Regions from separate parts of the Alteromonas sp. AWM4_230 genome, predicted to be linked through region 3. Evidence: predicted binding sites of a transcription regulator. Region 3 holds the regulator's gene; each other region holds the start of a gene.
The links. Region 3 encodes LexA, which represses DNA repair genes until DNA is damaged. Its sites were predicted from a motif close to TACTGTATNNNNATACAGTA; they were not measured.

Region 1: ACXACS_RS02630 (exonuclease domain-containing protein) is a predicted target of LexA. The motif match lies at 4,400-4,419, and genes of this name have one in related genera.
Region 2: dinB (DNA polymerase IV) is a predicted target of LexA. The motif match lies at 3,010-3,029, and genes of this name have one in related genera.
Region 4: recN (DNA repair protein RecN) is a predicted target of LexA. The motif match lies at 3,398-3,417, and genes of this name have one in related genera.

What each region holds. Positions count from the first base shown of each region.
Region 1 covers NZ_JBSWTB010000001.1:603,161-611,051, reverse strand. The annotation lists gene ACXACS_RS02645 (hypothetical protein) at 194-1,069, shown strand; gene ACXACS_RS02640 (hypothetical protein) at 1,369-1,809, shown strand; gene ACXACS_RS02635 (TIGR03643 family protein) at 1,864-2,127, opposite strand; gene ACXACS_RS02630 (exonuclease domain-containing protein) at 2,227-4,371, opposite strand; gene ACXACS_RS02625 (hypothetical protein) at 4,490-4,777, opposite strand; gene ACXACS_RS02620 (zinc ribbon domain-containing protein) at 4,968-5,159, shown strand; gene ACXACS_RS02615 (flavin reductase family protein) at 5,152-5,781, shown strand; gene ACXACS_RS02610 (high-potential iron-sulfur protein) at 6,004-6,297, shown strand; gene ACXACS_RS02605 (amidase) at 6,418-7,891, opposite strand, start outside.
Region 2 covers NZ_JBSWTB010000001.1:1,109,871-1,117,761, reverse strand. The annotation lists gene ACXACS_RS04820 (sterol desaturase family protein) at 1-245, shown strand, start outside; gene ACXACS_RS04815 (VF530 family protein) at 351-569, shown strand; gene ACXACS_RS04810 (MBL fold metallo-hydrolase) at 651-1,541, opposite strand; gene ACXACS_RS04805 (DUF1653 domain-containing protein) at 1,605-1,853, opposite strand; gene dinB (DNA polymerase IV) at 1,904-2,977, opposite strand; gene ACXACS_RS04795 (FG-GAP repeat domain-containing protein) at 3,254-6,835, opposite strand; gene nqrM ((Na+)-NQR maturation NqrM) at 7,144-7,377, opposite strand; gene ACXACS_RS04785 (FAD:protein FMN transferase) at 7,387-7,891, opposite strand, start outside.
Region 3 covers NZ_JBSWTB010000001.1:487,247-495,137, reverse strand. The annotation lists gene ACXACS_RS02110 (cytochrome c oxidase assembly protein) at 1-245, opposite strand, end outside; gene ctaD (cytochrome c oxidase subunit I) at 397-2,040, opposite strand; gene coxB (cytochrome c oxidase subunit II) at 2,051-3,214, opposite strand; gene lexA (transcriptional repressor LexA) at 3,797-4,423, opposite strand; gene ACXACS_RS02090 (sensor domain-containing diguanylate cyclase) at 4,597-6,879, opposite strand; gene plsB (glycerol-3-phosphate 1-O-acyltransferase PlsB) at 7,159-7,891, shown strand, end outside.
Region 4 covers NZ_JBSWTB010000001.1:3,450,020-3,457,910, reverse strand. The annotation lists gene ACXACS_RS14850 (DUF445 domain-containing protein) at 1-297, shown strand, start outside; gene tmpT (thiopurine S-methyltransferase) at 432-1,085, opposite strand; gene ACXACS_RS14840 (outer membrane protein assembly factor BamE) at 1,191-1,547, opposite strand; gene recN (DNA repair protein RecN) at 1,672-3,357, opposite strand; gene dps (DNA starvation/stationary phase protection protein Dps) at 3,773-4,282, opposite strand; gene nadK (NAD(+) kinase) at 4,542-5,417, opposite strand; gene ACXACS_RS14820 (fatty acid cis/trans isomerase) at 5,508-5,624, opposite strand; gene ACXACS_RS14815 (iron-containing alcohol dehydrogenase) at 5,741-6,901, shown strand; gene ACXACS_RS14810 (3-hydroxybutyrate dehydrogenase) at 7,009-7,776, opposite strand; gene ACXACS_RS14805 (extracellular catalytic domain type 2 short-chain-length polyhydroxyalkanoate depolymerase) at 7,769-7,891, opposite strand, start outside.

The sequences.
Region 1 (7,891 bases), 120 kb from region 3:
CACTTATTGTCGGCATCCCTGCCGGCTTTTTTTTGCCTTTTTCCCATTACATTGCAATTTATTTGCGCCAATTAATTAGATTTAATGTATAAAATAATTAGTCATGCCGTGTAGGGTTTAATAAGTGCGAAAACCGGTTTTTCTTGTTTTACCACTCATCATTGTTACTGGAACTGACGCTCTTGCAGAGCCAATGTCGCCTTCCTTCTCACAGAAGCTAGACATTCAAGTTCGATACGATGAACGCTCTAATCGCCCTAGCAGAGAACAATACCGATTGCGCTACTATCCCTCTCTAGCAATCACCTCAACGTGGTCAGTAAACAGCTTTGTTGTTACGGGCGATGACTTTTCATCAAGCCACAATACGTTCGGCAGCGATAACACCGATTATCTCTATGCAAGGCGACTTTATTTAAGGCACGAGAACGATTACGGCAAAACCGAGTTAGGCATTATACCGACTTACAAAGGGCGTGTTTCTTCCACCGGCTTATCAAAAGATGGTTGGATAACCGGGGTACGTCACGTGAGGCAATTAGCAAACAACACCGCCATTGAGGTAGTAGTTGGCCAACTAGCTAACGCAGAAGCGTCTGAAGCCTTTAATATTGGGGGAGAAGATGAATATTTCGAAGTAGAGTACTCAGCAAAAATGGGCCAACGCCACAGTTATGAGACCAGTTTTGAAAAAATGCTCGGCGGTACATTCGCTCGTGCAGAATATCGGTTTCGAGTAAACGACGAAGATACGGCGTTTGTTGAATTAGTGCAGCGTATGGATGAAAGTGCCGCAAAAGTTGTAGTGGGCACCAGCGGCGAATTTGCAGCCAGTGCGTTTAACACGTCATACCCTATAGAATACTTCGCATACTACTCCTACATAGACAGCGACTTTGGCGAACGCGCTGAACTAATTGAAGATTTCTTGGGAACAGGTCACGGTGGCTCGCTGGAATTTAGCGGCGTATTATCTGAAAAGCATGATGTGGAATGGTTTGTCAGAGCGGATGTTGTAGATAGCGTCAGCCGGTTACTGGCCGGCATAAAGCTTTCTTTCGAAAGTTAAGTGACTGACGTTCGTCAGTTCGTTAAAACAACCGATAGCATAAGAACGGCTAAGCCAAATAAAAAAGGCCCATCAAACGATGGGCCAAACAGCAAGAACGCGTACACACTTTAACAGTGCATAATAGATTACGAGCTGGTCTGCCAATACGTTCAGTTATTTCAGATTACGTATTTTTAACCTAGCCTACTTTCATCCAGCTATTGGTTTTACTAAAATCAGGCGATGTTAGTTAGTCAGGATTATTAGGTCCATGGCTAAAAAGCTATAAGTTTTACCCGCAACAAAAAGGTGTTCTTGTGCCAAGCCGCTACGCTCAGTTCAAAGAAAAACTTCCCATTTCTCGCCTTTCTGATGAAGTGCTTCTTGCATTTCGGGTTTTATTCGATGCTCCACTTGATATTGTAGATTTAGCGCAAGATATTGCAGATTTGGCGATATACCCTGAACGCTTAAAAGAGAGCTACAGAAAAGAGTGGGAGGCCTATGTTCTCAAAGCGCTTGCTTTTGAAATTAGGCAGCACGACGATTTATCCACTGCCGAGTTTATAGAACTCATGATGAGTAAGGTTGAAGCATTGCAGCAAAATGATGAAACCTACCAAAATCTTTTACGTCAGGTTCACCATGCGAAGAGCATTCTGCAATCAGAAAACACGGTTGTCTTCCCAACGCCTTTGCGCCAAGAACTAACCGCGTTTCTTTTACCTATAACCACTATTACTCCGCCAAAGAAGTAACTTGGGCTAATTCACGTTGTCAGACTGGTAACGCCAAACAAATACTTATCAAAATTACTTATTGGCACTTTTATATTTGTACTGCGAAGGACAATAACCCCTATCCACTCCTTCTGGGCGCAAGCTCGCGTGTTTAGTTTTTCTGCCCGACACGCGCTCACGCCAGTTTTTAAAGGTTTTTTGTTTAAGGTTCTTACGCATAAGCTTTATCACGTCTTTTTCCGGCAGCCCGTATAAACGTTCAATTGCTTCAAACGGCGTACGATCTTCCCACGCCATTTCAATAACTCGTGATTCTTGTTCTTCAGTTAATGCCATGTTTTACATCTCAATATGCACGTTATAACTCAACTCAATACTGAGTTTACGCGTATTTTGTTCAGTGCCCATATGCTAAAAAGTTTAATAACAACGTTATTAATTCGCCGACAGACCCGTCAATTCATCATCTTTCTCAAACGCCAGCTTTAACAACTCAGCAGCAGCCTTGGCATCACTTAACGCGCGGTGGTGCTGTTCCATTTCGATATGGAAGTGCTTGGTTAGGTTAGCCAAAGAGTACGAGGGCAGCCCGGGATAAGTGCGACGCATCTCGCGAACGGTGCACATTTTAGGTCGCCTGAAGTGCTGCTCTAGTCGCGCAAACTCTTGTTTAATGAACCCATAGTCAAAGTTCACATTATGGGCAACAAACACAGCGTCTTCAGTAAAGCGCACCACCTGTTCTGCAACTTCAGCAAAAAGCGGTGCGTCTGCCACCATGTCATCCGAAATCCCTGTAAGACGGGTTATATTACTAGGAATTCTGCGCTGTGGATTCAACAAGGTTTGAAATCTATCGACCTCTTCACCGCCGACTAGTTTAACCATGCCTATTTCGGTAATGCGGTTATAACTATTGTTTCCACCGGTAGTCTCAATATCCACTACGACATAGGGTTGAGCTGGGTCCCGCACCCAATTCACTGTCGTTACAGCAACGTCAAACCCGGCTTGCTGCAAACGCTGAATGGAAACCAATTGGTTACGGCGAAGCTGATCGCCCGGCGCTTTAATTTCTTCAAAGCGAAGCGCGCCGTCAAACACCATAATGTCGGGGAAACCATCGCGCAGGCTTTCAAAATCTTTACACATCATGCGAAGTAAAGCATAGATACTGTCGAGAGAACCGTGTTCTATCAGAGCCTCTAAAGGCGTAAGCAAATGGCTTGACCACATAAACAGGCTGTTCACTTTGCCATAGTGCATTGTGGCCATTTTATGAATGTGAAAGCGCAGTTTCTCTTTGCTATCAAGGGCAAGCAGCAGTGCTTCAATACTTTGCTCAAACTTGGCGTAAAAGTTATTTTGCTTAAGCGATAATGGCCTGCGATCGAACTCCGTAACCAGCGTATCTTCTTCGTAAAGTTGCTTCCAAAAAGTAAGACCGAATAAACTTCGCCACAAACGGTTTTCTGTGCGCCAGCCTTCTACGCCTTGCCTTGCATAATGGGCCAATACGCCGCGTTCTACCTGCTGATTTTGGCTTACATCAATATCTAACGACCTGCTTGCATTTCGTAGCATATCGGTAACGGTACTGGTACGCTTTTTATGGTATTTACGGGCATAAAAATCTTCGGCAAACGCTAATAGCGTATCAGATTGAGGATTATCAATAATGCCCTCAAGAGCTTGTTTGACGTCATCTTCTTGTCCGTCTTTATAGCTCTCTCTTAGCCACTTTTCTTTCGCTTTATCGCTTTGCGCTAGTTTTAAAATGTCTAACCCTTTGGCCCTATCGAAAGCCAACACTTTAAGCCCAAGTGCGTAAAGCAGCTGATCGCGATAGAAACTGGCTGACACACCTTCTGTAGCAGGGAAATCACTATCCGCTAAGGCAAGTAACATATCATTGTTATAAAAGGCTAGCTGGCTATAGTGGTTGGCGTAAAACCAAGCTGCTTGCGCATCGCTTTTACTTTCAAAGCGTGCAGTATCGGTTACCGAATCGGAGCGGGTTCTCATTACACCGAGATCGCGCATAGAAAACTGATTCAGACGGCTTTTGGTATTACCGAAATAGATAAACAGTAAATAGCGAAGCGCATTATCAAATAGACACACTAAATAGTTGTTTAGCGAAAAGCTCTCTGGCCAGCCTCTAGCACCGATATGTTCATTAAGTAACGTCACGAGTTTAGGCTTAGTGAGAGACGCGAGCCCCTGCGTACTGCCGTATTCAGCAAGAAGCGCCAACAACGCATCTTTGGTTAGAACGCCGGCGATATCATTAAGCGACGCGTTCGAAAGGTCGCCAAACCACCCGCTATCAATGAGACAATCTATTTGTGCTTGCGGCTCGGTTATTTCGCCGTAGTTAAACTGGGTTCTGTCAATAACCGCATATTTGCGATTTGCAGCGCGCACCACAATACATTTTTTATCATCGTTTAATGCGTTGAAGCGCTCAACAAAATCAGCTGCCTCATCACTCAAAAGCATGCTGTTAACACCTTCAAAGAACTTAAGGAACTCGTGAAAATGTGTGAGGTAATAACGTGGCGGTAAATCTTTTCGCATGAAGTATCTTTGGCTGTGAAAACACCAATAGTGTATATTTATACAGCCAAGTTAATCAAATTAAATCCATATCGAATGTATTTAAAGTCTACTGGCCGGTATTAGACCAAGCCATTTATTAAACACGCACTCGCTGTTTAGACACCCACTGAAAGAACGTTGAAAGCTGCTCGTCATCTAGTAAGCGTTGTAAATTAAAATAGTGCTTGGCCAATGTCATCTCATCATAAAAGCGATGTATGCCGCTATGGCACTGCCTACAAATATAAATACCGTCCTGCAGTTCGGCTTTGCTAAAGTGCTTTTTGAAATAGGTGCGTCGGTGCATTTTTTTCGGGATAAGATGATGATAAGTAAGTCGCGTTTCTCTATTACAACACGGGCAGTTTCCTACTTTATTTGCCACACCATCACCTCTATTCATTCACCTTGCTGCTGTTTATTCGGGCTAATTATTAAGCCTTTCATTTAATAATGGCTATTGCGATTGCCTCAGCGCGTTCTTTTCATAAATAACGGGGTATTTTGCTAAAGAAAATCCACTCGTCTTAGCATTACGTAATAAACACTATTCATGATTAATAAGGCAATGAAATATGAGTTTAACCCGTTCCATGGGCTTCTCCTGCCCTTACTGTATGGCGCCTAATGACGTTGAGATAGATGAGGTCAACGATGTGGGTCAAGTCCAAGTACTCGACTGTCAGGTCTGCTGCCAACCTATAGAGTTGACCACTTATCAGCATGGTGACGACATTCAAATTGAGGCAGAACGAGAAAATGACTAAGCAGTTTACACGCAGCGAGATAGATGCGCTTGCACAGCGATACCGAGCTAATCTAGTCAATAGCTTGTCTGGCTTTAAGTCGGCTACGTTAGTGGGTACCACAAACGGAAACACCAACAATTTAGCCATTGTAAGCTCTATCGTTCATGTGGGTGCTAACCCGCCACTTATAGGCATGATAATGCGCCCACATACTGTGGTACGAGATACCCTTAGCAATATTAAGCAACAAGGCTTTTACACGCTAAATCACGTGTCGACTGATTGGGTAGACAAAGCGCACCAAACGTCTGCTCGCTATGCTCCAGATGAGAGCGAATTTGAAGCAGTGGGTTTAACGCCGCAGTTTAGCGAGTCATTTAGTGCACCGTTTGTTAAAGAAAGCGAAATCAAGATGGGCTTAAAAGTGGCGCAACATTTAAAACTGCTTAACGAAACCGAAATGGTTATTGGAGAAATTCAAGAGCTTCATATGCCAGAGAGCATTATTGATGAAGACGGATACGCCGATATAGAAAAAGCAAACACTGCCTGTATTTCTGGATTAGATAGCTATCATAGCACTACGCGTGTTGCACAGTTTGCCTACGCCAAACCCGGAGTCCCCCTAGCTAAAAAATGAACTTGTAGCAGATAGAAGGGTCTGATAATTACTATCGGGTATTATTACTCTGAAGTTTATTTAATCTAGATCAAGTGAAAATAAGACATTTCATTCGATCTTTTTTCAAAAAGAGATAGTATTTAAACATTACACAAAACCTGCCTCTTTGGGCAGGTTTTTGCGTTTAAGACACTGAATAAAAAAGAATCATTATCGTTTCTATCTCTTAAGGAGAATGTTATGAAATCTGTAAACCGCCGTGACTTTTTAAAACTGTCTGGCTCTACAGTTATCGGTCTTACATTAGGTGGTGTAGCGTTACGTGCGCAAGCTCAAGAACAATTGAGCGCAGATGACCCAACTGCGAAAGCATTAAACTACACACCGTCTTCAACCGTTGAAGGTGCAAAATGTGCAAACTGCATGTACGTGCAGGGTGCCGATGGCGAACAATATCGCCCTTGTAACATTTTCCCTAATAAGCTGGTTAACGCTGATGGCTGGTGTAGCGCTTGGGTTAAAAAGCCAGGTTAAATCATCACTCGCAGCTACATAAATAGCATACATAAATAGCAAAAGCCCCCGATAATTGTCGGGGGCTTTTTAGTTTCAACACTGCTTAACAGACTTCACATTCAAACCACGTGCTTTTAGCTAGCGGCTCTCATTTAGTCCATTCTTTATGCCTTTTAAGCTGGGGTCATCAAAACGTGTAGGTAAAAGGCCTGGCTTAATGAAAAAGCCATGTTTAGCTTCAAAGACTTTACCTATCTTTAGCACATCTTCATCTTTCCACTTAGCACCGATAAAGCTAATGCCTACTGGAAGGCCTTTCACTTCACCCGCTGGTACTGTGAGATGTGGATAGCCGGCAACAGCGGCTAGATAGCCTATACCAATAAAACCAGCTGGCGAATGATCGCCATACACACCGTCGATTAAAAATGAAGGGCTGTTTGAAGGCGCAACTAATACATCCACGTCGTGTTTTGCTAGCAATGCGTCAATACCGTTTTTGCCCGCTGTATCTTGAATAAGGCGAAGGGCGCTTTGATATGCTTCGCTATCAATAGGCGCAGCGTCTAGCGACTTTTCAAAAATATCTTGATTGAATAACGCTAGCTCTCGCTCGGTTTGGTTGTTAAAAGCAATAAGCTCAGATAGATTTCTTACAGGGATCTCTGCTGGGGAGCCCGACAAATATTCGTTGATGCTGTGATGGAATTCGCTGAGTAAAACATTGTAAGAGTCGGCCCAAAAGGAATCAGGCTGTGAAAAATCACTTATATCCACCAGCGTAGCACCCGATGCTTTTAACTGATTTAGCGCGCTTTCGTAAACTTCCAGTACATGAGGGTTATCACCTTGACGATACCTGACAACGCCAATGCGTTTGCCTTTTAAATCTGTTGCCAACATTTCCGATGAAGGCATGTCAGGTCGATGGGAAGCTGTATTTTCAGTAGCACTATCGCTTGCATCTTCGCCAGCCATTACCGCTGTCATCAGCCATGCGTCTTGAACGTTGGTTGTCATGGGTCCGGCCGTATCTTGGCTGAATGAAATGGGTACAATGTGCGTTCTTGAAAGTAAACCAACGGTTGGCTTGAAGCCCACTACACCGTTAATAGATGCTGGGCAGATTATAGAACCATTGGTTTCAGTACCTACGGCAAGTGACGCTAATCGAAGCGACATCGCTGCGCCGGAGCCAGACGACGAACCGCATGCACTTCTTGATAATATGTGAGGGTTTCGAGTTAAGCCACCCACTGCGCTCCAACCGCTTATCGATGATTCAGAACGAAAATTTGCCCACTCAGACAAATTTGTTTTACCTAGAATGATCGCGCCCGCTGCTTTTAGCTTCGCCACAATGGGGGCATCTCGTGCGGTGTCGTTATTAATTAGCGCCATAGAACCTGCTGTTGTGGGCATTTCTGCGCTTTCAATATTGTCCTTAAGCAATACGGGAATACCGGCTAACGGGCCTAATGCCGCTCCACTGGCTATTTGTTTATCGATTGATTTAGCTTCTGCTAATGCATTAGGATTTAGCGCTAAAACGCTGTTGGGCTTTTTATCTAACTGCTCAATTCGCGCTAGATAACCACTGACCAACTCTGTC
Region 2 (7,891 bases), 620 kb from region 3:
ATTACGGCAACCTATTGTTCTTTTGGGATGTATTATTTGGTACCGCTAAGATAACAAGGCAATATCCTGCGCAATACGGTATTGAGGGTATGTTTTACGCCGACTGGAAAGAACAACTAATTTGGCCGCTGTACAAAACCCCGAGAAAGCCAAAGCAGTTAAAGACTGAGTCTTCCAATAAGGGATTACCTGTGCTTAATTCAGAGCAACTAACAAAGCAACAGGCAGCGAAGACTAGCGCTTAGTATGGCATCAAAAAGTTATGGGGTCAGAGTAATGACTCTGACGCCATAACCTTGTAAGTTCGTGATAAACTTATAACTCAAACTAAGACAGAGCAGCTCCAACATATGAACCAACAACCCAATAACCCGCTTCACGGCTTAACGCTAGAGAAAATCGTAACGCAGCTTCATGAGCGCTACGGCTGGGACGGATTGTACTACCGCATAAAGGTGAACTGCTTTAATAACGACCCTTCAATTAAGTCGTCGCTTAAGTTTCTTAGAAAGACCCAGTGGGCGCGAGATAAAGTAGAGCAGCTCTATATTCAAACGTTTAGTGATTAGTCACTGATAAAGTGCGTTTTACAATGCACCTTATTTTATTGGGGGTCAGAGTCCTGACTCTGACCCCACTGTTATTTTTTGCTAGGCGTCTTTGTAGAGTGTAGCTATCCACTTCTCTTCATTGATGAAATTCCAGCTCCAGTCGGCCCACTTTTCATCTAGGCCCATCGCTTTTACTTCATCAAGGGTTTTGCCGTCTTGCTTGAGTTTCTTAACGTAGTCAAAGGTTTCGCTGATCATAGCTAAAAATGCGGTGTATTCTTGCTTGTTGCTGATTTCGCCGTGGCCCGGAATGATAATGGTCTCGTCATCTATTTTCGCTAGCAACTGCTCTACCGATTCCATGTAGCCTTCTACATTGCCACCTGCACCTTGGTCAATGTAGGGAAAACGACCATTGAAGAATAAGTCGCCCGTGTGCATGACGTTGGGTTGCTCAAACCACACTACGCTATCGCCATCAGTGTGACCTACCGCTAAATGCATTACATGTAAGGTCTCACCATTAAAGTAAATTTTAATGCCATCTTCATAGGTAATGGTTGGCAGGGCTTCCGGTTTTATCTTTTCATCGTTAGCTAAGCGTACGCGTACATTTTCATGGGCCAGAATGGTCGCGCCTTTATGGCTGTGGAAAAATGCATTAGAGCCTGTGTGATCGCCGTGATAATGAGTATTTATCACATATTTAGGCTTATCACTGCCTAGTTCGCCAAGCTGAGCCGCTATTTTTTCAGCCAATGGCGCAAATTGATCGTCGATGATAAGAACACCATCTTCCCCAGCTGATACGCCAATATTTCCACCTGCGCCTGTAAGCATGTGCACAGAGCCTTTTATCGCGGTTGCCTTTACTTCAACATCGGCGAACCTGTCTTGTGCATTTGCAGGGTTAATTGTTGAATAGAATAAAGGGCTAGCTGCAATGAGCGCAGCCATTATAGGTGCACTAAAACGAGGGGCAGTTTTCATTATTATTTCCTTGTAAGAAGCCTGTTTAAATAAGACCTTTTACACTATGACCTAATTTCACAATTAGATCATTTTTTCGTCATTAGGGATATCACCCACATAAGCAAAACGAGGGAGTGTCTTTCCGTCTTTTTCTACTGACTCTAAAAACATATCCAGAGGGCGAACCCATAACGCCTTTTCGCCATAACACGGCCGATATACCACAAGCTTGCTTTCGTCTTCTGAGTGGGTGGCCACTTCGTAAACATCGTATAAATTGCCTTTATAATGCTTGTAACGGCCGGGGGTTTTAAGTTGTTTTGAGTCCATAGTGACCTTCGAGATAAATGTTGCGTCAGAGAATAAGGCGCTAGTGTTAATTAAATTGGCTCAAAAGGCAAAACCAGCTGTTGTGTTGATTGGTCGGCGGCGAGGCCTATATGCACGCCTACAAGACGGATGCCACGCCCTGTTGCGCGTTCAAAAGCTTCCTGCATTAATGTACGAAAATAAGCTTCATCAAGCGCTGCGCTGCGGTGTTCAACCGTGGTCAGCTGAAAGTCGTTAAACTTAAGCTTTACGCCTTGTGTGCGAATACGCACAGGCTTGCCCGTCCGCTTCTTATGGTTTTCCATTCGCTCCTGAAGCTTTTCAAACAAATGGGGCAAGAAGTCGATGCATTGCTCGATAGTGTGTATATCTTCACTTAGCGTGCGCTCTACGCCTATAGACTTGCGCTCTCGAGATACTGACAACTCGCGCTCATCGATGCCATGAGCCCGTTCCCATAGCACACTACCGAATTTGCCCAGCTCTTTTTGAATGCGCTCAAAAGGATACTGGCGAACGTCGTTACACGTATTCAGCCCCATGCGCTGAAGCTTTTGCATGGTAACTTTGCCCACGCCTGGAATTTTCTTTAGCGGCATCTCCCGTACAAACTCATCAAGTTTATCAGGCGTGATCACGCAAATACCGTTAGGCTTGTTTTCATCGCTGGCTACTTTTGCCACGAATTTGCAGGGCGCGACCCCTGCTGAAGCGGTAAGACCTAACTCGCTTTCAATGCGTGCACGTATTTCTTCAGCTATTAACGTAGCGCTACCACCACAAAACTCACTGTTAGTAACGTCCAAATAAGCTTCATCTAATGATAGGGGTTCAATAAGGTCGGTATAGTCTGCAAAAATTTTACGTATTTTTTGCGACTCAGCGGCATACACCTCCATGCGGCCTTTCACTAAAGTAAGATTGGGACATAGTTTTAACGCATACGCGGTAGCCATAGCCGAGCGTACACCAAATTTTCGGGCGGGATAATTACAGGTAGAGATAACACCGCGTCTGTCGGCACTGCCGCCAATAGCAATGGGAATATCGCGCAAGGCTGGGTTATCGCGCATTTCTACTGCGGCGTAAAAACAATCCATGTCAACGTGGATAATTTTTCGCATTACCTGCCTTTGTTCTTAACGTGCTCACACAAAACTGTATAAAAAGACAGTATATTATCAATAGCGTTTAATTACACTACCTCGTTTTGATAATTAACGAGATTGATTGGTCCTCACTCTTTTGCATGAATGGCTTAAGTTAAAACGCGTGTTTTTTTACAGAACGTTTCCAGAATAAAAGTACTAAACAAAAAGCGGCGACACACCAACATTGATGTGTCGCCGCTCAATTATGTAAACGCCAAAACAAGTATCAAAATTGCCCAGCAGTTTTACTTAATTCACTCTGCCTAACCAATACATTACCCGAGATGTTGCCATCATCACTTCTAGGCTTCCCTCAGCAGACTTTCTCGCGTGTAGAGAGTGGCTGCGGGCCGGACCAATCAACGCAGGGCTTTTCCAAATACTGATGCCTTCAACCGTCATTTCGCTGAGTTCAGAAGCACCGTAGTAACTCCAATCATTGTCATGCGCCGTTGTCACAAGAAGTGTCTGTTCAGTAGCGGTTGCTGGATTGGCTACCATGTCTACAATAACCTTATTTATCGAAACTTCCGATGTCTTGGTCAAGCTGGTGTCAGCTACATCATACATAACTAGAGATTGGTTCTGATTATAACAGGCCAGTTCAGCGGCAGCGTCACTATCAGCATTAATAAAGGTAAGGCGCGCGCAAGAAATATCGGCGCTTGCCTGAATAGAGAAACCTGATGTTGTTGGTTTGAGTAATTGCGTAATGTCGTCGCCTTGAGAAAGCGCCACGTACACATTGCCATTGATCGCGGCAATATCAAAATCACGGAAATATTGAGGCATGGTGTAAGTGGCCAACATAACTTGATTATTCACGTCGACCGCTTTTAATGTGCGACCATCAACATACACTGCATCATCGAAACCATCGTTATTGAAGTCGAATGCCTTGATAACTGAAACATCATTTGAATAATCGCCTGTAATCTCATATTGAATAGAGAAATCATTTAATCGCATTGCAGCGAATGCGCCATCATAGGTTTCTGCACTAGGTAGGAATAAATCACCAGCACCGTCATTGTTGTAATCGGTAGTTACAGCAACACTAGAGTTATCCCAGTTAGAAGAAATCTCTTCACTAGTAATGTAATTCCCTGTGTTCTCCATTAGTAAGACCTTAGAGCCGTCATAACCACTACCCGTGCTTGGCACGAAGAAAACAGCACGTTCGTCACCAGGGTACAAATCTGCCCACCCAGCCGCACTAAAGCTATCTAGTTGATGTGTGGTTGCCGACGTTTTTATTGTTGCAGAAGTGGCTGTGACATCTGCCGTTACGAGTAAATTTTCACCAGAATGTGTAGTACCGGTGCCCCATAACAGTTCGTTAAGGCCATCATTGTCGGCATCGCCAAGGGTCAGCGAGGTCGAACCATGATCAACCATATCAACGCTAAATACTGAAGTGAGCGTGTTACTAGACAGCTTCATGGCGTGGACATTGCCCCATTGGCAGTCCCCTACAAGCAATACAGGATCACTATCGTCAGTCAGTTTTCCTGCGCTAATGTCGCAAGTATTAAAATTCTCAACACTCGTAATTTGAGACTTGTCTTGTGCTGAGTACAAATAGATGTAAGACCAACTGTCAGCTCCTACAATTTCATCAATACCGTCGCCATTTATATCGGCAACGGCAATGTGATGACTACCAAATCCTGAGTTCAGAAACCACTGGTTTTCACCAGAATCAAGGTCATAGACCAAACCAGAATTAGTAACTAGCTCTAACTGAGTGTCGGAATCTACATTACCCAGAGCAATTTCATAGGTATCTTCGGCGGTAAACGTAAATAAAGGTGTTTCGGGCGAACTAAGGTCTACCACCACAATATCACTGGCTTCGCCGTAATCACGTGGTGAGTATAGGTAGGCCAATTCATCGTCACCATCATTATCTATGTCACCGAGAACGGCACTATGTATGTAGTTGTCGGTAGTTAAAAGCGTTGTTGCCGTTTCGTCAATGTCGGTAACAACGGATACGCCGTGTTCAGATATCACTAGAATATCGGGGTAATCGTCGTTATCAAAATCGGTACTGAGGACTTGTTTTACTGTTCCACCTTGCTCGATTTTATAGGGGTACATCCAAGTTTGGTTGTAGATGCCGTTTTGATAAGACAGTAAAAATACGCGATTTGCAGAATCGGTGGAGAGAACTTCATTGTCACCGTCGTGGTCGAAATCACCCACTACCATTGAATTGTTCAGTTTAGGCACTTCAATACCCGAGCGAGCTAACTCTTGAACGTCATTATTAGTCACTGAGACATCAGTTTTGACTACTTCGGCACCTTCTTCACCCGTTGAAAAACCAAATTCGTAAAGTTGGGTTTTAAACAACTGATTACTCGGCGCTTGCCAAGAAATCAATCCATCTTCGTTAATGGTAGCGCCTGAAGGCGCTGACACTAAGGTCGGAACCCCTTGATTGTCGCCAAGATCAGGGTCAGACACAATTGCACTAAATTCGATATATTCGCCAGGAGACACCGATTCAGGTAAGTTTTCGAACGCTACTTGTGCCGGTGCATCCGCAAGAGTGATTGAAGTGCGACCTGACTCTACAGTGTTAGCGCTATCAGAGACGACCATTGACACTTCTACCACATCGTTAAATACAGCGCGGTAGGCTGGAAAGGTATCTCCAGTAACGTCTTCTACTAAAACACCGTTGAGATACCAGCGATAACTGACAGATAAATCTTCGTAATCTGTATCGCTATCATTATAATAACCAGGGCTAACAGTAATGGGTGTCGTCGTGTCCACGTTGTCCCAGGTATAAAAATCAGGTGCATAGACTGTGGGTGGCATGGACATGTCAGCAATAGCGACAAGTGATCTGTCTGCAAGGTTACCACTAATTAAATCATGGCCATCAATTATAAATGTACCTAGGTCGTAGGTACCGTCGTTATCTGTATCTTCTAAATAACGAATAGTGCTTTGTTCGAAAAGTAAGGTTGCAGTTTTATCACCCGCTACTACTACTTCGCCATCGTACATGTATGGCCATAAATACTCAGGGGCCTCTGCTTCGACAGCTAGTTTACCTTTAGAGCCAACATAGAAGTCTAATTCAGCATGGTTAAGGCTTTCATTGGGCGAATAGGATATGTCGTAATTCCCCGTTAATTTATATTGCTCTGCGCCTATAGTGAACGCGACATGTTGACTGGTATCTACGTAATAGCTACTGTTAGCTTCGTTGAAGCCCTCATCGATTGAGACGACGCCAGACAAAGTATAGGGTACACCTTCGATAGTCCATGTCAGACTGTCGAAATACATACTGTATTTCGCAGCGCTATCTGACACGCTTTCAATGGCAATAGCCGTCGACCCAGAAATAGCAACGCCATTGCTATACAACCAACAATTTTGGTAATTCATGGCGATGGTACCTGTCAAGGTATCGGATACTTTGCCGTCATAAGCAACACTACCACCTTGATCACAGGCATACGTGTTTTTAATCGTTCCGCCGTTCACATCATCAGAAAAGTCCTGTTCTGCCAGTTCTGGGACTGTCATAACTGAATCATTAAACAATAAATTGAACGCTTCTTGGACCAGCTCTATGTCCACTTCCGCATTGACTGTTTCGCCTTGGTATTGGGCGTTTGCAATTGCCTTTGCTGCAGTGTTGAGGCGCGATGGAGTGTAGTCTTTAGCGTTTTTGATGATTGATGATGAAGAAACCGGAGTGGAGCCTCCGTTATCCGACACATCAGAGTCCGAACCTCCGCCTCCACATGCGGCTAGGGATAACGCGATTATACTGAAGGTCCCGAGGCGTACACTGCGTGTCATAACTCTTCCTTGATGTTTTATTGTTTATATTAGAATTTTATGAGATGTAAATTTAACCTAAATACAAATGTGGAGCAACGAAATATGGGTAGAGCTAACAAAGTGCTAAAATATTAACGCCTGTTCATGGCTTGTTCGTAAAGATAACGCTCCCTTTAAGTGGTGTCGCCCATGAAGCATCCCCGACAAGTTACATTAGGTTAGCTGTTCAGATTCGACGTAAAATCTCCATCTATCAGATACAAAAAAGCGCTGTCGATGAGTATCAAACAGCGCTTTTATAACTTAAGCCAACGAGAGATTAAGCATTACAAAATTTGGTTCTGCTTCCACTCGTTTAGTTTTTTCTGGCGGGCTTCTTCTTTTTCCATGCGCGACTTTTTACGGTCACACGGTTCTGGACAGTCACAGGCTTTTTCAATACCTAGTGCACCTAAGCCACCACAGCTTCCAGAGATTGATTTTTTCTGAAAAAGGTAACCTACGGCCATAGCCAGTACCATTGTTAGAAAGAAACCAAAAGCAAGAATGAATGTAGACATCGCTACCCCCTAATTATGAACTGTGACCAGTTTATCAAATTCTGGCGATGCATACTCTTCAAATCCGTCATCTGTGCGACGAATGAGGAATACAGCGAGTTGTTCTTGCTCAGCAACCGTTATTGCTTGTTCCCATCCCATCACATTAAATGCCGTAGCTAAACCATCTGACGTCATAGATGAGGAGTGAACAACGGTTACAGAAACCAAGTTGTGTGAGATAGGTTTGCCCGTTGTAGGGTCGATTAGGTGCGAATAACGAACGCCGTCTTCTTCGTAATAGTTGCGATAGTCACCTGATGTAGCAACCGCGTTTTCTCCTATTGAGACAACTTTTTGAACAGCACGTTCAGTGGTAACTGGCTTTTCAATAGCGATAAGCCATTCACTGCCGTCGCCTCGTTCACCTTTCACACGCATTTCACCACCTATTTCAACAAGGTAGTTTTCAATGTTGTGCTTTTCAAGGATCTCTGCCACTTCATCAACGCCAAAACCTTTTGCAATAGTCGAC
Region 3 (7,891 bases):
TCAGCGCGAAACTCCCACGGCATACCGGTATTTGTGCGAGTAATAAATTCTACGGTCACTTCTCGCGATTCATCAATCTCAACTGATTGGTAAACGGCTGCCGTGTTCTCGGTTTTGCCATTAATTCCCGCTACGTCACAGAATACGTCATACAAGGGAACCAAAGCGAAGCCAAAACCAAACATGCCTATGACAATAGCAACAAGCTTGATAACCATTTTGTTATTTGCACTTTGCTGTGACATCACGCAACCTCCGGGTAACTCCAAAAGTGAAGCTTGGTAAACGCTTTTTTAGCCGCTTATCTACTCCACCGTCAGCAATATGTGAATACCATCCTTACCGCTGCAGTTTAGCGCTTTACAAGAATGGTCAATTCACAAATCCCACCTATCATTACTTGACGACAGGCGGAGTTTCAAACGTGTGATAAGGAGCGGGGGATGGAATTTCCCATTCCAATCCTTCTGCGCCGTCCCAAACTTGCGCTGATACCGGCTCACCTTGCTTTTTGCACGCCTTAATAAGCAGGGCAAGAAAGATAAGCTGAGATAAACCGAATGCAAAACCACCCAAACTTATCCATTTATTGAAATCAGCGAACTGTAATGCATAGTCAGGAATACGGCGTGGCATACCTGCCAAACCCACAAAGTGCATAGGGAAGAACAAGACATTTACCGATACTAAAGAACACCAGAAATGCCATTTAGCCAAAGTAGTGTCGTACATTTTGCCTGTCCATTTAGGCAGCCAGTAATACACGGCCGCCATAATTGAAAAGACCGCCCCTGTTACCAGAACATAGTGAAAGTGAGCCACAACAAAGTAGGTATCGTGGTACTGGAAGTCCACAGGTGTTATCGCCAGCATTAGTCCAGATAGTCCACCAATGGTAAACAGCACGATAAAAGCAATAGCGAACATCATTGGCATTTCAAAGCTTAGTGAACCACGCCACATGGTCGCTACCCAGTTAAACACTTTTACCCCAGTTGGTACCGAGATAAGCATGGTGGCAAACATGAAGAACATTTCCATGTACACCGGCATGCCCGTGGTAAACATATGGTGAGCCCAAACTACAAAAGAAAGCAGTGCGATAGACGCCGTGGCGTAAACCATAGAGGCATAGCCAAACAGTTGTTTTCTAGAAAAGGTAGGGACAATTTGAGAAATAATGCCGAAAGCGGGCAAGATCATAATGTAGACTTCAGGATGCCCGAAGAACCAGAAAATATGCTGGAACATCACCGGGTCGCCACCACCTGCAGCATCAAAGAAGCTGGTTCCGAAAAACTTGTCTGTCAATACCATGGTCACCGCGCCAGCAAGCACTGGCATTACCGCAATCAGCAAGAACGCTGTAATAAGCCACGTCCATACAAATAGCGGCATTTTCATCCAAGTCATGCCTGGCGCACGCATATTAAAGATGGTCACTATCACGTTAATCGCACCCATAATGGATGAGATACCCATAATGTGAACAGAGAACACAAACAATGCTGTCGAATCGCCACTGTAGGTTGTTGAGAGCGGCGCATAAAAAGTCCAACCGAAGGCAGGGCCGCCACCTTCCATAAATAGCGAGCTAAGCAGAATTAAAAAAGCGCCAGGTAAAATCCAAAAGCTCCAGTTATTCATGCGCGGCAATGCCATATCTGGGGCGCCGATCATCATGGGGATGAGCCAGTTTGCGAGCCCTGTAAAGGCAGGCATTACAGCACCAAACACCATGATAAGCCCATGCACCGTGGTCATTTGGTTAAAGAAGTTTGGCTCAACAATTTGCAAGCCAGGTTGGAACAATTCAGCGCGAATAACCATGGCCATTGCGCCGCCAACCAAAAACATGATGAAGGCAAACCACAGATACAGTGTGCCTATGTCTTTGTGGTTAGTGGTAAACAGCCAGCGCGTTATTCCCTTAGGAATATGGTCGTGATGTTCATGGTCATCATGTAGATGATCGCCATTTACTTGACCACTGTGAGGCGCAGAGGTATCTGGCGAAATAACTTCAGTTGCTTTGCTCATTTGTCTGCTCCTAGTTTCCGTTTGCCACTGCATTGACGTCTTTGGCCTGCACCATATCGCCCGTGTTATTGCCCCACGCATTGCGCTCGTAAGTGACTACCGCAGCAATTTCTTTAAGGCTCAGCATTTTGCTAAACGCTTGCATGGCTGTACCCGCCTTACCATGAAGTACAATGTCGATGTGACCTTGCTGATCCTCTAACGCCATCTTGCTGCCTTTAAGTGCTGGGAATACACCTGGTAAACCCTCACCATTTGGCATGTGGCACGCTGCACACGTAGCGTTGTAAACGCGCTCGCCTTCTTTCATCAATTCATCCATAGACATATTCATAGAAAGTAGACGCTGCTCTTCTTCTTTTGCTTTGCGAACAATTTCTTCTTGTTCACCCATCCATTTATCAAATTCAGCTGGCTCTTTAGCAATCACCACAACCGGCATATAGCCGTGGTCTTTTCCACAAAGCTCTGCGCACTGTCCGCGATAAATACCAGGCTCATTCACTTTGGCCCAAGACTCGTTAATAAAGCCCGGGTTGGCATCTTTTTTCACAGCAAAATCCGGGACCCACCACGAATGGATAACGTCGTCAGAGGTAATAAGAAAACGTACTTTTTTCCCAGTTGGAATAACTAACGGACGGTCAACTTCAAGCAGATAATTGTCGGTTTTTTGAAATTTGTTCTCTATTTGCTCACGCTGAGTAGCAAGCAGTGAGTAAAATTCTACGTCGCTGTCCATGTACTTGTAGTGCCACTTCCACTGTGAGCCTGTTACTAGCACAGTCATGTCAGGCTCAGACGTGTCCTCCATCGCAATAAGCGTGTTTGCCGCAGGCACAGCCATAAAGATGAGAATAAGAAAAGGTACAACGGTCCACGCTATTTCAACCTTCACGTTCTCATGAAAGTTAGCGGGCTTGGCGCCACGAGACTTTCTATGCAGATACATTGAGGCGAACATCACGCCAAAAACTACAACCGCGATACCTACACAAATGAAGAACATCAACATATGCAGATCATAGACCTGCCCACTGATGTCGGTAGCACCGCGTCTCAAATTAAGCGAAGAGGCTTCTTCACTAACTTCTTGTGCAAGAAGCAAAGGGGAGAAAAGCAAAAATGGTATTATTGAACACCACTTTGCAAAAACGGTCGTTAGTTGTTTCACTCAGCACCTCCGTAATAGCAAGACCAAAAACGCTGATTATTCTGCGCGCTGCCCTACCAAATGGTTTGCGAACGATTGACCCATCACCTCAACTTGTAAAACAAATTTAGAGTCATTGTTATTATTTTGTTAATCTCTGTATAAGAATTGCGCAATAATGTCGTGTCGTCTAGTCTTTTCTATTAAAAATTTAATGAAGAGGCTAATTTTTAACCATTTCTTGTGGCAGGCTTACGTTACAATTTTGTTGGAGAGGATATTGGGCGTGCTCGCGGCGCTTAAAAAATCAAACGCGCATTTTGAACGGGGTGTTGATGAGGATGAAGCTTCATTTGGTCATAAAATCAACAATTAACACATCGCTCGTCCTATTTTTCAAACAAACTTTCAAATAATAAATGTGTATTAGCCAATTCATTCTCGGGCCAAATAGCGCATATCTTTCGCACAATGGTGATGCCAGATTTCGTAGTTTTGAGACATACTAACAAACGCTAACCTAAGAAAATTAACTAAAATATGGTACTAAAAGGCATAAAAAAAGCGGCTAATACGCCGCTTTTGATTGAAGATGCTAAAACCTTACATCCAGTCGGCGTTTCTAATAACACCTACGGCAATACCTTCAATAGCAAAAGGCTCGCTGGCAAGGTCTACCTTAATTGGCGAAAACTCTTCGTTTTCAGCATGAAGTAAAACTTCACGACCGCGTTTCTCTAAACGCTTCACCGTAACGTCTTCATCCACCCGCGCGACCACTACCTGACCGTTGTGGACATCAGTCGTGCGATGCACAGCAAGAAGATCGCCATCCAAGATACCGATGTCCTTCATGCTCATGCCGTTTACACGAAGTAAAAAGTCTGCCTGAGGCTGAAACAAAGCAGGGTCGACCTTGTAGTGGGATTCTACATGCTCTTGCGCCAAAATTGGCTCACCAGCCGCCACGCGCCCTATTAGAGGCAAGCCTTCTTCTTCTGGTGCAGTATCCTCGAGGGGGATATTTAACTTAATACCACGCGAGGTACCAGGCAAAATTTCAATTACGCCCTTACGCGCCAATGCCTTCAAATGTTCTTCTGCTGCGTTGGCAGAACGAAAACCAAGTTGACGAGCTATTTCCGCGCGCGTAGGCGGCATTCCCGTTTCTTGCATGGTTGTTTTAATAAGTTCTAAAACTTCAGTTTGTCGAGCTGTGAGTGGGCGCATAAAAGACCTGTCTGTTCATACAGTTCCTGTAAGTATATACACCTAAAAGCAAATAACAAGCGCAAAATCTTGAAACTATGGAGCAAGCTGCATGGGGCTAGCACCTAGTATATAAAAACTAGGGGGCTTAAGGCTGTCAAATACGTGAAACCTCGCACAGCCTAAAGTTTTTATTACTCTAGAATAACTCGATTTCGGCCATTCTTTTTCGCCGTATATAGCAGTTTATCCGCTTTGGAAAGTAACACACTAAGGTCAAGATTCAAGCTATCCTCAGCAAAGACAGCACCAATACTTATTGTTACGAATATCGTGTCTTTCTTGTATTTAACTTCTGTTTTTTCAACAGCCTCTCGAAGTTTGTTAAATCGCCTTTCTTCGTCTCTTTTGTTGTCTGAAATTGCTACTATCGCAAACTCTTCTCCACCAAGACGTGAAACAATATCGGGCTCCACATAATATTCTTCGATGAGGTGGGCTACCGAAATTAGTGCTTGGTCTCCTGCATCATGTCCATAAGTATCGTTAACCTTTTTAAAGTGGTCTATATCGATTACCGCTACGCTCACTCTATTGCTTTGTGCAGAGAGCTGATGGCATTTATCAACGAAAGCTCGTCGATTGTACAGCCCAGTTAGCGAGTCAGTCATGGCCAGCTTACGCAACTTCTCCTCAGCTATCGCGCGTGATTCTTCCAGTTCAACCGCATAGAAAAGACCGGCTAATGCATCTAATAGAGGTTGCAAAAACTCAGCATCATCGAAGGTGTAGGGCTCGAACTTATTGGCTAAACCAATCATGCCCACCACTCTATCTTTGATCTTAATCGGTAGCCCTAAAAATCGACTAATGCGGGGGTGCCCTTGGGGCACCCCTTTTGAGTTTGGATGACTTCCTGAGGCATTACTAATCGTTACCTCACCGGTTAGAATTGTGGTACCGAAAAGGTTATCGAAACTGCTGAAATACAAGTTTCGCTTTTTGTACTCGTTGTATTGCGTAAAGCTGCTGCTGTCCCAGACTATTTCAGAAATAGCATGAATAAACAGCTTCGATGCATCGCCTTCACCTTTCATTTGCCCAATGAAAGCGAACTGACTATCCGAGATATCAATAAGCTCGGGTAATACCGTTTGGCAGGCCATGGTTAAATCGTTGTTCTGAAGATAAGAGGCACGGGTTTTATTTATAAATTGAAGTAGTTGGGTTTTCTTTTTCTCATGAAGCTCACTTTCCATTCTCTGCGTAATGTCGCGATGAATACCAGCAACGCGAATAGCCTTACCCGTAACGTCAGATTCGACGGTTTTTCCATAGGTTTCAACCCAAACCCACGCGCCGTTAGTATGTTTCATGCGAAACGTGGTATTGAAAACCTTACTTTTACCAATGATGTGCTCGTTTAATTGTTTTTCTACTTTTACATAGTCCGCAGGGTGAATTAACTGCCTGAAAAAGCGAGAGCTGGTATCATAGTACTCATATTCCATACCGACGATATCACACCAACGCTTGTTTACTTGGTTTACATCAGCGGCCAAATTCCAATCCCACGTGCCCAATTCAGAGGCTTCCAATAACAGCCGCATGCGCTGGTTTGTTTTGTTGAGCTTGTCTTCCACATATTTCTGATCGCTGGTGTCAAATAAGAACGCCTGAACTGAAGACAACATACCGTCTTCACGGAAACTCGCCGTAGAGATCATACTTACCCAAATGGTACGTGTGGGCGTAGCTATTTGAAGACGACAGGTATGCGTTTCCACGCCCTCCATATGCGCCTGCATGGCAAATGTAAAGTCGCCCTCAGCGTCTTGTGTTAAAACATCGCCAAGCTCGACTGCGCCGCACAGTAAGTCTTGTGCCGATATACCCAACACACTCTCACTATTTTTTGAGATATGAACCAGTTTGAGCGACGTAGTATTTCGCCACGTAGCCAGAACAATAGGGGACTTTTCTATTAGCCCATGCTCACGCTTGAGTGCTTCATGCTCTTTAGAAAGAGAAATATGCTGGCTAACAAGCGCTCCAATTCTATTCAGCACTTCAAGATATTTGGCATCAATTTCTCGAGGAACAGTATCGATAAGACAGACAGCACCAATAATCTCATCATTAATTTCAATGGGAGTTCCTGCATAAAAGCAGATGTGCGGCTCACCCGTAACTAATGGATTATCTTTAAACTTGGGGTCCTCGTGGGCATTGTTAACAACAACTTGTTTGCGCTCTTCTACAACACAACTGCAAAAGGCATGCTCACGGCTCACTTTAGAAAGTGTAGTTCCATATCGCGCTTTGAATGTTTCTTCAAATTCACCAACAATTCCTATTAGCGCGATAGGCACCTTATATGCCCCTGCTAACACAACCATAAGGTCGTCAAGATCTAACGGCACCTCATCACTGAGCAAAAAGTCATCAATCGTCTTTAACCGGTTTTGTTCATCCACTACTACATGCTCACATTCATTAACCCTTATAAAAGTAGTAATTATCAAAGCTTATAGCAATTTAAATACTTCTAATGTTGCATTGCTAAAAGGGTCAGTGAGCCTTACCCTAAACAAAGTTACGAAGATATAAAAATACAGGCGCTTATGAATTTCATGAACTTACCGCTAGGTAGGGAGTCTGTAAAACAAGCAAATCAATAACAATGGCTCGTCGCGAGATTGTGACGCGATTGTGTTACACTTCACCCGTTTTTATTTCATAGGATTACATAATTCATGTCGTGGATGCGAAAAGCCCTTCTGTCGGTATTTCATTATCCTGTTAAGTTACTGGTTAAAGCTCACAGTATTCCAGTTAACGTTGAAACCGAATTAGGAATAGATAAGAGCAAGCCTATTGTTTATCTACTTCCCACTAACTCAGTGACCGACCAGCTTGCGCTGAGAATGTCGACTAAATACCTAGGCCTTCCTAGCCCAACTGACACGCTTACACTGGCAGGTCGAGAGTACTCATCGACTCTATTTTTACGTAAAACTCAGCCTCTTTTTCGCTCATCAGCCAAAGATACGGGCATTGAAGACGTTTTCACTGACCTTTTCCATTTGCACCGAGACCACGAAAACCTCGATCTACAGGTAGTTCCTGTTTATGTAACCTGGGGTCGTGCACCAGGGCGCGGTAACCCAGGGTTGAGCGACCTAATTGCTGATAACGCTGCACCGAGCTGGCTACGTAAACTTTTCATCGTGCTGTTTTTAGGCCGTGATAACTTTATTAATTATTCTAAAGCTGTCTCGGCGCGCGCCATGTCAAATCAGCATGGTAGTGACCAAAGCATCGCACACAAACTTGTACGCGTAGCAAGTACTCACTTTCAACGTAAACGTCAAAGTATGACTGGCCCTACGCTGCTAGAGCGACAAGAACTCAATAACAGTGTATTGGGTTCAGATGCCGTACGTCGTGCGATCGCCGAAGAGTCAAAAAGCAAAAAGGTCACACACG
Region 4 (7,891 bases), 3.0 Mb from region 3:
ACTAAAGTGTCGGGTCTTCTAAAAGATTTGGGCACAACGTTAACGCAAGACAGTGAGTTGGCAAAAGCGTTTAATAAACATATTGGTGAAGCAGCAAAATATATGGCGCCAGAATTAGCTGAGTTTCTAACGCGCCACATTCGCGACACCATCAATAGTTGGGATGAACGTGAAATGGCTGAGCAGGTAGAACTAAATATTGGTCGTGACCTACAAAAAGTGCGCATAAACGGTACCATCGTCGGAGGTCTAATAGGTGCAATATTGTTTGGGGTCGAGGCGCTACTAGGCCTCTAGCCATTTATAAAAGCAAGTCGGATTAGCAGGCATGGGGATGTATTGCGTAAATATTGCAGTGTTAATCAGCGCTGAAAGCAAACTAAAAAACAACTATTTCAGCGCTTGGTATTGGCAACGGACCTTAAACAAGCCTACTTAGCCGTTAGCGCAAATACCAAATTATCAGCGTCTACTTTGCCTTTCAAACCGCCTTCAAGCACAGAACGCTCTAACCTTTGGATGTTGTAGTCGCCAGCATAAAGTGTATCAACGGTTTTTTCGTTTACGCTAAATGGAGGGCCGGCCATTTCATTCTGGTCATACTCGAATGAGATGATTAGCTGAGGGGCACATTGAGTAATAGCAATTAGGTGGGCAGCGTATTGCTCGCGAAGAGGGTTAGGCAGTGCAACCAAGGCTGCTCTATCGTAAACGCCCGTAACATCGCCTATATCGCTTGATGTGAGTTTAAAAATATCGCCCACGTATATGGTTAAGCCGTCTTTGGTGTAAACCTTGCCCTTCGCAGTGGTAGTAACGTTAGGCTCGGCACCAAGCTCTTCAAATAGCTGTATGATAGCCATTTCGCTCAGCTCAGCACCTACCACCTCACAACCTTGGGAAAGTAGCCAGCCGATGTCACGGGTCTTTCCGCATAGTGGAACAAATATGCGTTTGAAAGTAGTGCTCGAGTTTTCGTTACCAAGCAGAAAATGGGCATATTTGACAAGAAGTGCATTCCCTTCAGGTTCGTGAAATCCAATTTCGTTTTTTTGCCATTTGCTGTGCCAAAAACTGTGTTCCATATAGACCTCAATCAGGTGAGCTATGTAACTCGAAAAACAGGCATTTTTACCAAGGGTATTAGAAACTAAAAAGGTAGCGTGAAAACGCTACCTTTTTAAACATGATTAGTTATCAAGCGGTGTGTTGAAGTCTTCAGATAACTCGAAGTCGCCTTCAACAGTCGTCACTTTGTCATCTACAAAGTTTATCACCATTTGCTTCTGAAAATCTTTTCCGCGCTTTTCCATACCGCGTTTCATATCGTAAACGTAGTACCAAGTGTCATCATCGAACGAGTCTTGAACAACAGGGTTGCCTAATACATAAATAACTTGTTCTTTTGTCATTCCAACGCGCAGCTTTTCAACGTCTCTTTGATCAAGGAAGTTTCCCTGGGGAACGTCGATACGATATATCCAGTTCGAGCAAGCGGTTGATGTAAGTGTGATACCAAGAATTACTAATAGGTGTTGCAACTTCATGCGTTAATTTGTCCAGTATTGCCTTTGTTAGTGTCAATGAACTTCGCTAAAGCGAATTTCGAGACTGTTTTATTGCAAGCGCGAAGGCATGCTACATTGACAACTATGACCAATCAACTGCATTTTAGTTCGATGCTGCGCTTTTTAGCAGTTCTTTTGCGTTTGCTAAGGCCGATTTGGTTACTTTGTCACCGGCTAGCAATCTCGCCAACTCATCAATACGGTCTTGCTTGGTAAGCGGTAGCATTTGAGTTTCAGTGCTTTGCCCATCAGTGAGTTTAGTAACGAACAGCTGGTTATGCGCCTGCGCAGCTACTTGTGGTAAATGCGTTACACACATTACTTGAGACTGCTTGCCCAGTTTGCGCAACAGACCGCCAACGATAGATGCAGTTGGCCCGCTAATACCTGTATCGACCTCATCGAAAATCATGGTAGGCGTTGCGTGATTGTCACTTGCAATTACCTGAATAGCCAACCCTATACGTGATAACTCACCACCTGACACCACTTTTTCTAACTTGTCTGCATCCTGCCCCGGGTTGGTAGACACTTTGAACTCGACAGTATCAAGACCTGTGCTAACAGGTTTCTTAAGTTCATCGTACTGAATTTGAATATCGACTTTTGCATGAGGCATATTCATTTGACGAATCTGAGCTTCGATATCTTTACTTAACTTACCAGCAGCACGGTTCCTGCTTTCAGACAACCCTTTGGTTGCAGTTAGGTATGTTGCTCGCGCTTCTTCTACTTCGCCTTCAAGTGTACCCAATAGTGTTTCTTGTTCAGATAGTGAATTGAATTCAGCGGCTAGCTCTTGATGGTGTTGATATAGCCCTTCTGGCATAACGCTATGTTTACGTGCCAGCTCCATTGCCTTAGCATAGCGCGCTTCAACTTGCTGTAGACGAAGTGGGTCAATTTCTAATTGATCGCAGTAGCTACGCAGCTCTCCCGCAGCTTCTTCTACTTGAATTGCCGCGTCGTTTAGTAATGCTATCATAGGCGTTAGACTTGCATCATGGGCTTCTAATTCGCCTAAGCGCTCAATGCTGCTTTGAATTACTGATAAAGCGTTGCCTTCATCATTCTCATATAAGTTGTACACGCTAGTTTGCGCTTGTTCTAAAAGGCTTTGACCATTGCTCAAGCGCTTGTGCTCTATTTCCAACTCTTCGAACTCGCCCTCTTCAATAGCAAATTCATCGAGCTCTTGCACCTGATAGGTTAACAGCTGAATTCTATCTTCTCGCTGCTGTGCTTGCTCTTGAAGTGTCTTTAGTGAGCGTTGCTTATCACGCCAGATTGAATGAGTTTCTGCAACTTGCGCTAACAATTCATCATGCTTAGCGTAACCGTCAACTAGATCTCTTTGATGATCTTCTTTCAACAGTTGCAGGTGTGTGTTTTGACCGTGAATGGCTAACAAATATTGGCCTAAGCCTTTTAACTGCTGAAGTGAAGCGGGAATACCATTGATAAACGCTTTTGAGCGACCTTCTTTAGAAATAACTCTGCGAATAAAGCAGCTGTTTTCATCCTCGTCTGAGGTAAGTTCATGTTCATCGAGAAAAGCTTTAGCTAACGCGTTATTGCTCAAGGAAAAGTGTGCGATGATTTCAGCTTTCGTACTTCCTTTACGCACAGCATTTGCGTCGGCACGTTCGCCTAAGCACAAGCTTAACGCATCAATAGCAATTGATTTACCTGCGCCGGCTTCACCGGTTATTGCAGTAAGTCCGTTTTCCAGTTGAACCGATAGTTGTTTTACAACAGCAAAATTAGAAATAGAAAGATGCGCTAACATAACCACACTCGAATAAGTTGAACATGATGATATATACAGTAACTGATAATATATACAGTATTTTGGCTGTGTAAAGTTAAGTCGTAAAAAAATTACGCTAAAAATAAGAAGGAAGCTAATAAAGGGCGAGAAATCAATGTTATATGTCCGCAGGGTTATATGGGGTTATGAGTAACCTGCAGAAACGAAATTAATGAGAATGCGTGTTTTACAGAAATTTATACAGTACTAATCTAAGTGAAATGCGACAGCAAAAAGCCTATCTATGAAGAAAGCTTGCAAGCCAATACGTTGACTGCTGTAACGGTTTTTTAAAACTAAACATCAAAAAGGAGAGCTTAAGCTCTCCTTTTGAATTCCAACTTTAATTGAACTATAAATAGCCAGATAACTATATAATATTCAATAAAAAAGCTTACTGCTGCAACTCACCGCTTCCAGATTCAATGTGCGCGCGTACGAACCACTGAAACTGTTCTAGGTCTGCCAGCTGACCAGTGATCATATCTTCTGATACTGGGTCAATTTCACCAAGAAGCTCTAGCGCCTTTCTATGGTCGCCATTTACACCATCATATACAGCATCTAGTGCTTTAAGGTGGTCGAGTACTAAACCTTTTCCTAGTTCGTAATCGTTCCAGCTGCGACCTTCAACAATGGCTTTTGGTGTGCCTTTTGGTACGCCGCCTAACGTTGCAATACGTTCGGCAATGGTGTCTGTCATTTCGCGTACTGCATCTACCTGAGGGTCTAGCATTTCATGTACGCCAATAAAATTTGGTCCTACCACATTCCAGTGAATGTGCTTTAAGGTTAACTGTAGATCTAATAGTGCAACCAATCGCTGATCCAATACCTTAATTGTTTTGGCAGCAGCATCGTTATCCATTCCAGGGGCTGTAAATTTGATATTGGTGTTACTCATGATATCTCCTATTGAATGTAAATAAATCAGCACGATGTAAAACATCATAAGGGGCAAAATCTCACTTGCCCTGTGCCAACAACTTACCTAGACAGTTGCAACGGGTATGCCGAAATCTGAGAGTTTTATAAGTACACGTTTTTAATAGAGAAATAGGGAAAGATTAAAAAATCTTTATTTTTCAATCCTGTAGCAATTACGAAAATGCTACAGGCTTATGTAATAAATGCACATTGGGAAAAATGAATGGGGTATGTGACTAGTAAAGCTTACTGCCCCAACCTAGCTTTTTGCGAAGTACGTTGAAATAGCTGTAGCCCTTGGGGTGAACAAGATGAAGCTTGTCTACGCTCTTATTAATGCGGATTTCATCACCAGGCAATACGGGTAGAACAATGTGGCTATCACAACTTACCTGCAGCGAGTCACTGTTTACCTTTGATACTTTCATTGATACCTGACTGTCTGCATCAACAACTATGGGGCGACTGCTCAGTGTGTGAGGAAACATAGGCACCAGCGTTAGTGCATCAAGCTTTGGCATAATGATAGGGCCGCCGGCTGAAAGAGAGTATGCAGTCGAGCCTGTAGGTGTGGCTACTATCAATCCATCGCTTCGCTGACTGAATACGAATTGCTCATCGATATAAATTTCAAATTCCATCATATGAGCAACTTTGCCGTGGTGCAGTACCACTTCATTTACGGCAGAATTGTTACTTTTAAGCTTTTCGTGCCGATAAACTTCGACTTCAAGTAAGAAGCGCTCTTCAACCACGCACTCACCATTGAAGATAAGGTCAAGCTGTTGAACGATATCATCAGGGTGAATATCTGTTAAAAAGCCAAGATTGCCGCGGTTGACGCCTACAACATGGATGTCAAAACGCGCCAGTACACGGGCGGCACCAAGCATGCTGCCGTCACCACCTACTACAACGGCAAGGTCAGCCTCTTTACCAATAGTAACAAGGTTACAGCTTTTGAAGTTTTCAGTTTCAAGCTCTTCAGCAATACTTTCCTCAACGAGTAGTTTGCAGCCTTTGGCTAATAAATATTCGGCAAGAATATTTAAGCTGTCATGGGTTGCAGCGTGCTGAGGTTTTCCAATTAAAGCAACGGTTTGATAGGGCATGGAATGCTAATGTCCTTTCATTTCCAATGGTCGGACATTAGCACAGGTATTTTGCAAAATAAAAGCGTAAAACGTTACAGAGTGCAAGGTTTAGCGATCTTCTAATCGATTATAGTCGAGCAGGCCGCCTTCAATAGAGGAGTGTTTGCTAGACCACTGAGTCTGTTTGTCGCTTAAAGTCCAATAATTTGGGATTGTACGGCGCATGCTAACCTAGTCGAGCAGGCAGTCGGATTAAAGTGGTGATAACATTATTTTTACATTGTCATTGCTTTAGGCATTTCGGCAGGTATGCTGGAGAAAAGCAACCACAGGAGGGAAGCATGTCTCATCAAATTATTTTGCCAAGAGTGATGCATATAGGGAAGGGCGCGAGTCAGCGGGTGGCTGAAACCCTCAAAGGCCTTAACTGTCGCAAACCATTATTGGTTACCGATAAGGTGATGGTCGAATTGGGATACAGCGCTGCCATAGTGCAAGTGTTAAAAGAGGCTGGAATTAGCGCAGATGTGTTTTCAGATACGGTGCCTGAGCCAACGGTAAAATCGATTACCCGAGGTGTGGATGCATTTAAAGCCAACGATTATGACAGCATTATCGCCTTAGGTGGCGGAAGCCCTATCGATAGTGCAAAAGCCATTGCCATATTGGGCAAATATGGCGGTGAAATGCGAGACTACAAATTTCCACGGGTTGTCGATGACGCGGGTTTACCGATTATCGCTATTCCCACAACGGCGGGCACAGGCTCTGAAGCAACGCGATTCACTATTATTACTGACGAAAACACTACAGAGAAAATGTTGTGTGTTGGTCTAGGGTTTATGCCAACGGCAGCTCTGGTCGATTATTCGTTAACCCAAAGCTTGCCAGCACGCGTTACCGCCGATACTGGCATTGATGCGCTCACTCACGCTATTGAGGCGTTCGTAAGCCGCAAAGCTAATCTTTATAGCGATGCACAGGCGCTATCAGCTATGGCATTAATTGCGCCTAATCTACGTACTGTATTTGCAGATCCAACAAATGAAACGGCTAGAGAATCAATGATGCTGGGCTCGACGCTTGCGGGTATTGCTTTTTCAAATGCGTCAGTGGCCCTTGTTCACGGAATGAGCCGGCCCATCGGTGCAGCCTTTCATGTGCCTCACGGCTTGTCTAACGCCATGTTGTTGCCCGCGGTTACCGCCTTTTCTATTCCAAGTGCGTCAGTGCGTTATGCACAATGTGCCCGCGCTATGGGGGTCGCTACACAGGGAGATTCAGACGAAATGGCGAACGAAAAGCTTATCAATGAGCTAAAAGCACTTAATGCCGATTTACAAGTGCCCACGCCAGCAGAGTTTGGAATTGATAAAGAGACGTTTTTTGCTTCGACCTCAACAATGGCTGAGCAAGCTTTGGCATCGGGTTCACCGGGCAATAACCCTCGCGTACCGACCATTGAAGAGATGGTCGCCATTTATGTCTCACTTTGGGAATAATCTTTTGGCAAGATGATAAAACGAAAAAGACTGCGCCTTGCAGTCTTTTTAGTATGAAGAAAAACACGCTACAACCACCAATCATAAAGCGTAAAATTCACTAACAGCTATCGCGCCGTCCACCCCCCGTCGAGTACCATGGTTTGCCCGGTAATATTGCGGGCACTAGCCGACATTAAGAAGCTCGCGGTATCTGCAAGTTCTTCAACGCTAACAAATTGCTTTTTAGGCATGGGTTCTAACATGATTTTTGTTATTACCTCTTCCTCGGTAAGGTTATTTTCTTTTGCCTGTGCTGTAATTTGTTGTTCTACCAAGGGGGTTTTAACATACGCAGGGCAGAGAGTGTTAATGGTTACATTACAGTCACCTGTTTCAAGCGCGATGGTTTTTGCAAAACCTAACAGCCCATGCTTCGCCGCTACATAAGCAGACTTATAGGGCGAGGCTACCAACGAGTGAATAGAGCCTACATTAATGATGCGCCCGTAGTTTTGCTGTCGCATTGTGGGCAAAAAAGCTTGGGTTAACAGAGCAGGGCCAACCAGCATTATGTTTATAAGCTGCTGCCACTTATCTGCAGGGAAGTCTTCTATACGAGAAACGTGTTGTATACCTGCATTGTTTATAAGCACATCTACGGTATGTTTTCCCAGTACCTCAGGTAGCGCTGCAACTTGCTCTGCATTGCACACGTCTACCGCCACTGCGCTGGCCGAACCATCCAAGTGCGCCAGTTTAGTTACGGCCTCTTTCGCCGCCTGTTCATTTATATCAGCGATGATCACATGATGGCCTTGTTTCATCATTGACTCGGCAATGCCAAAGCCAATGCCGCTTGCGCCGCCTGTGATAAATATGGTGCGCTTACTCATTGGTACTCCCTGAGGCGTTGATTGATGAAGGTGCACTATCTAATGAAAACAACAGCTTCTTTACTGCCCTTATTTGCGCACCGTTTCTGTTGGCGTAATCGCTAGATGCATAGCC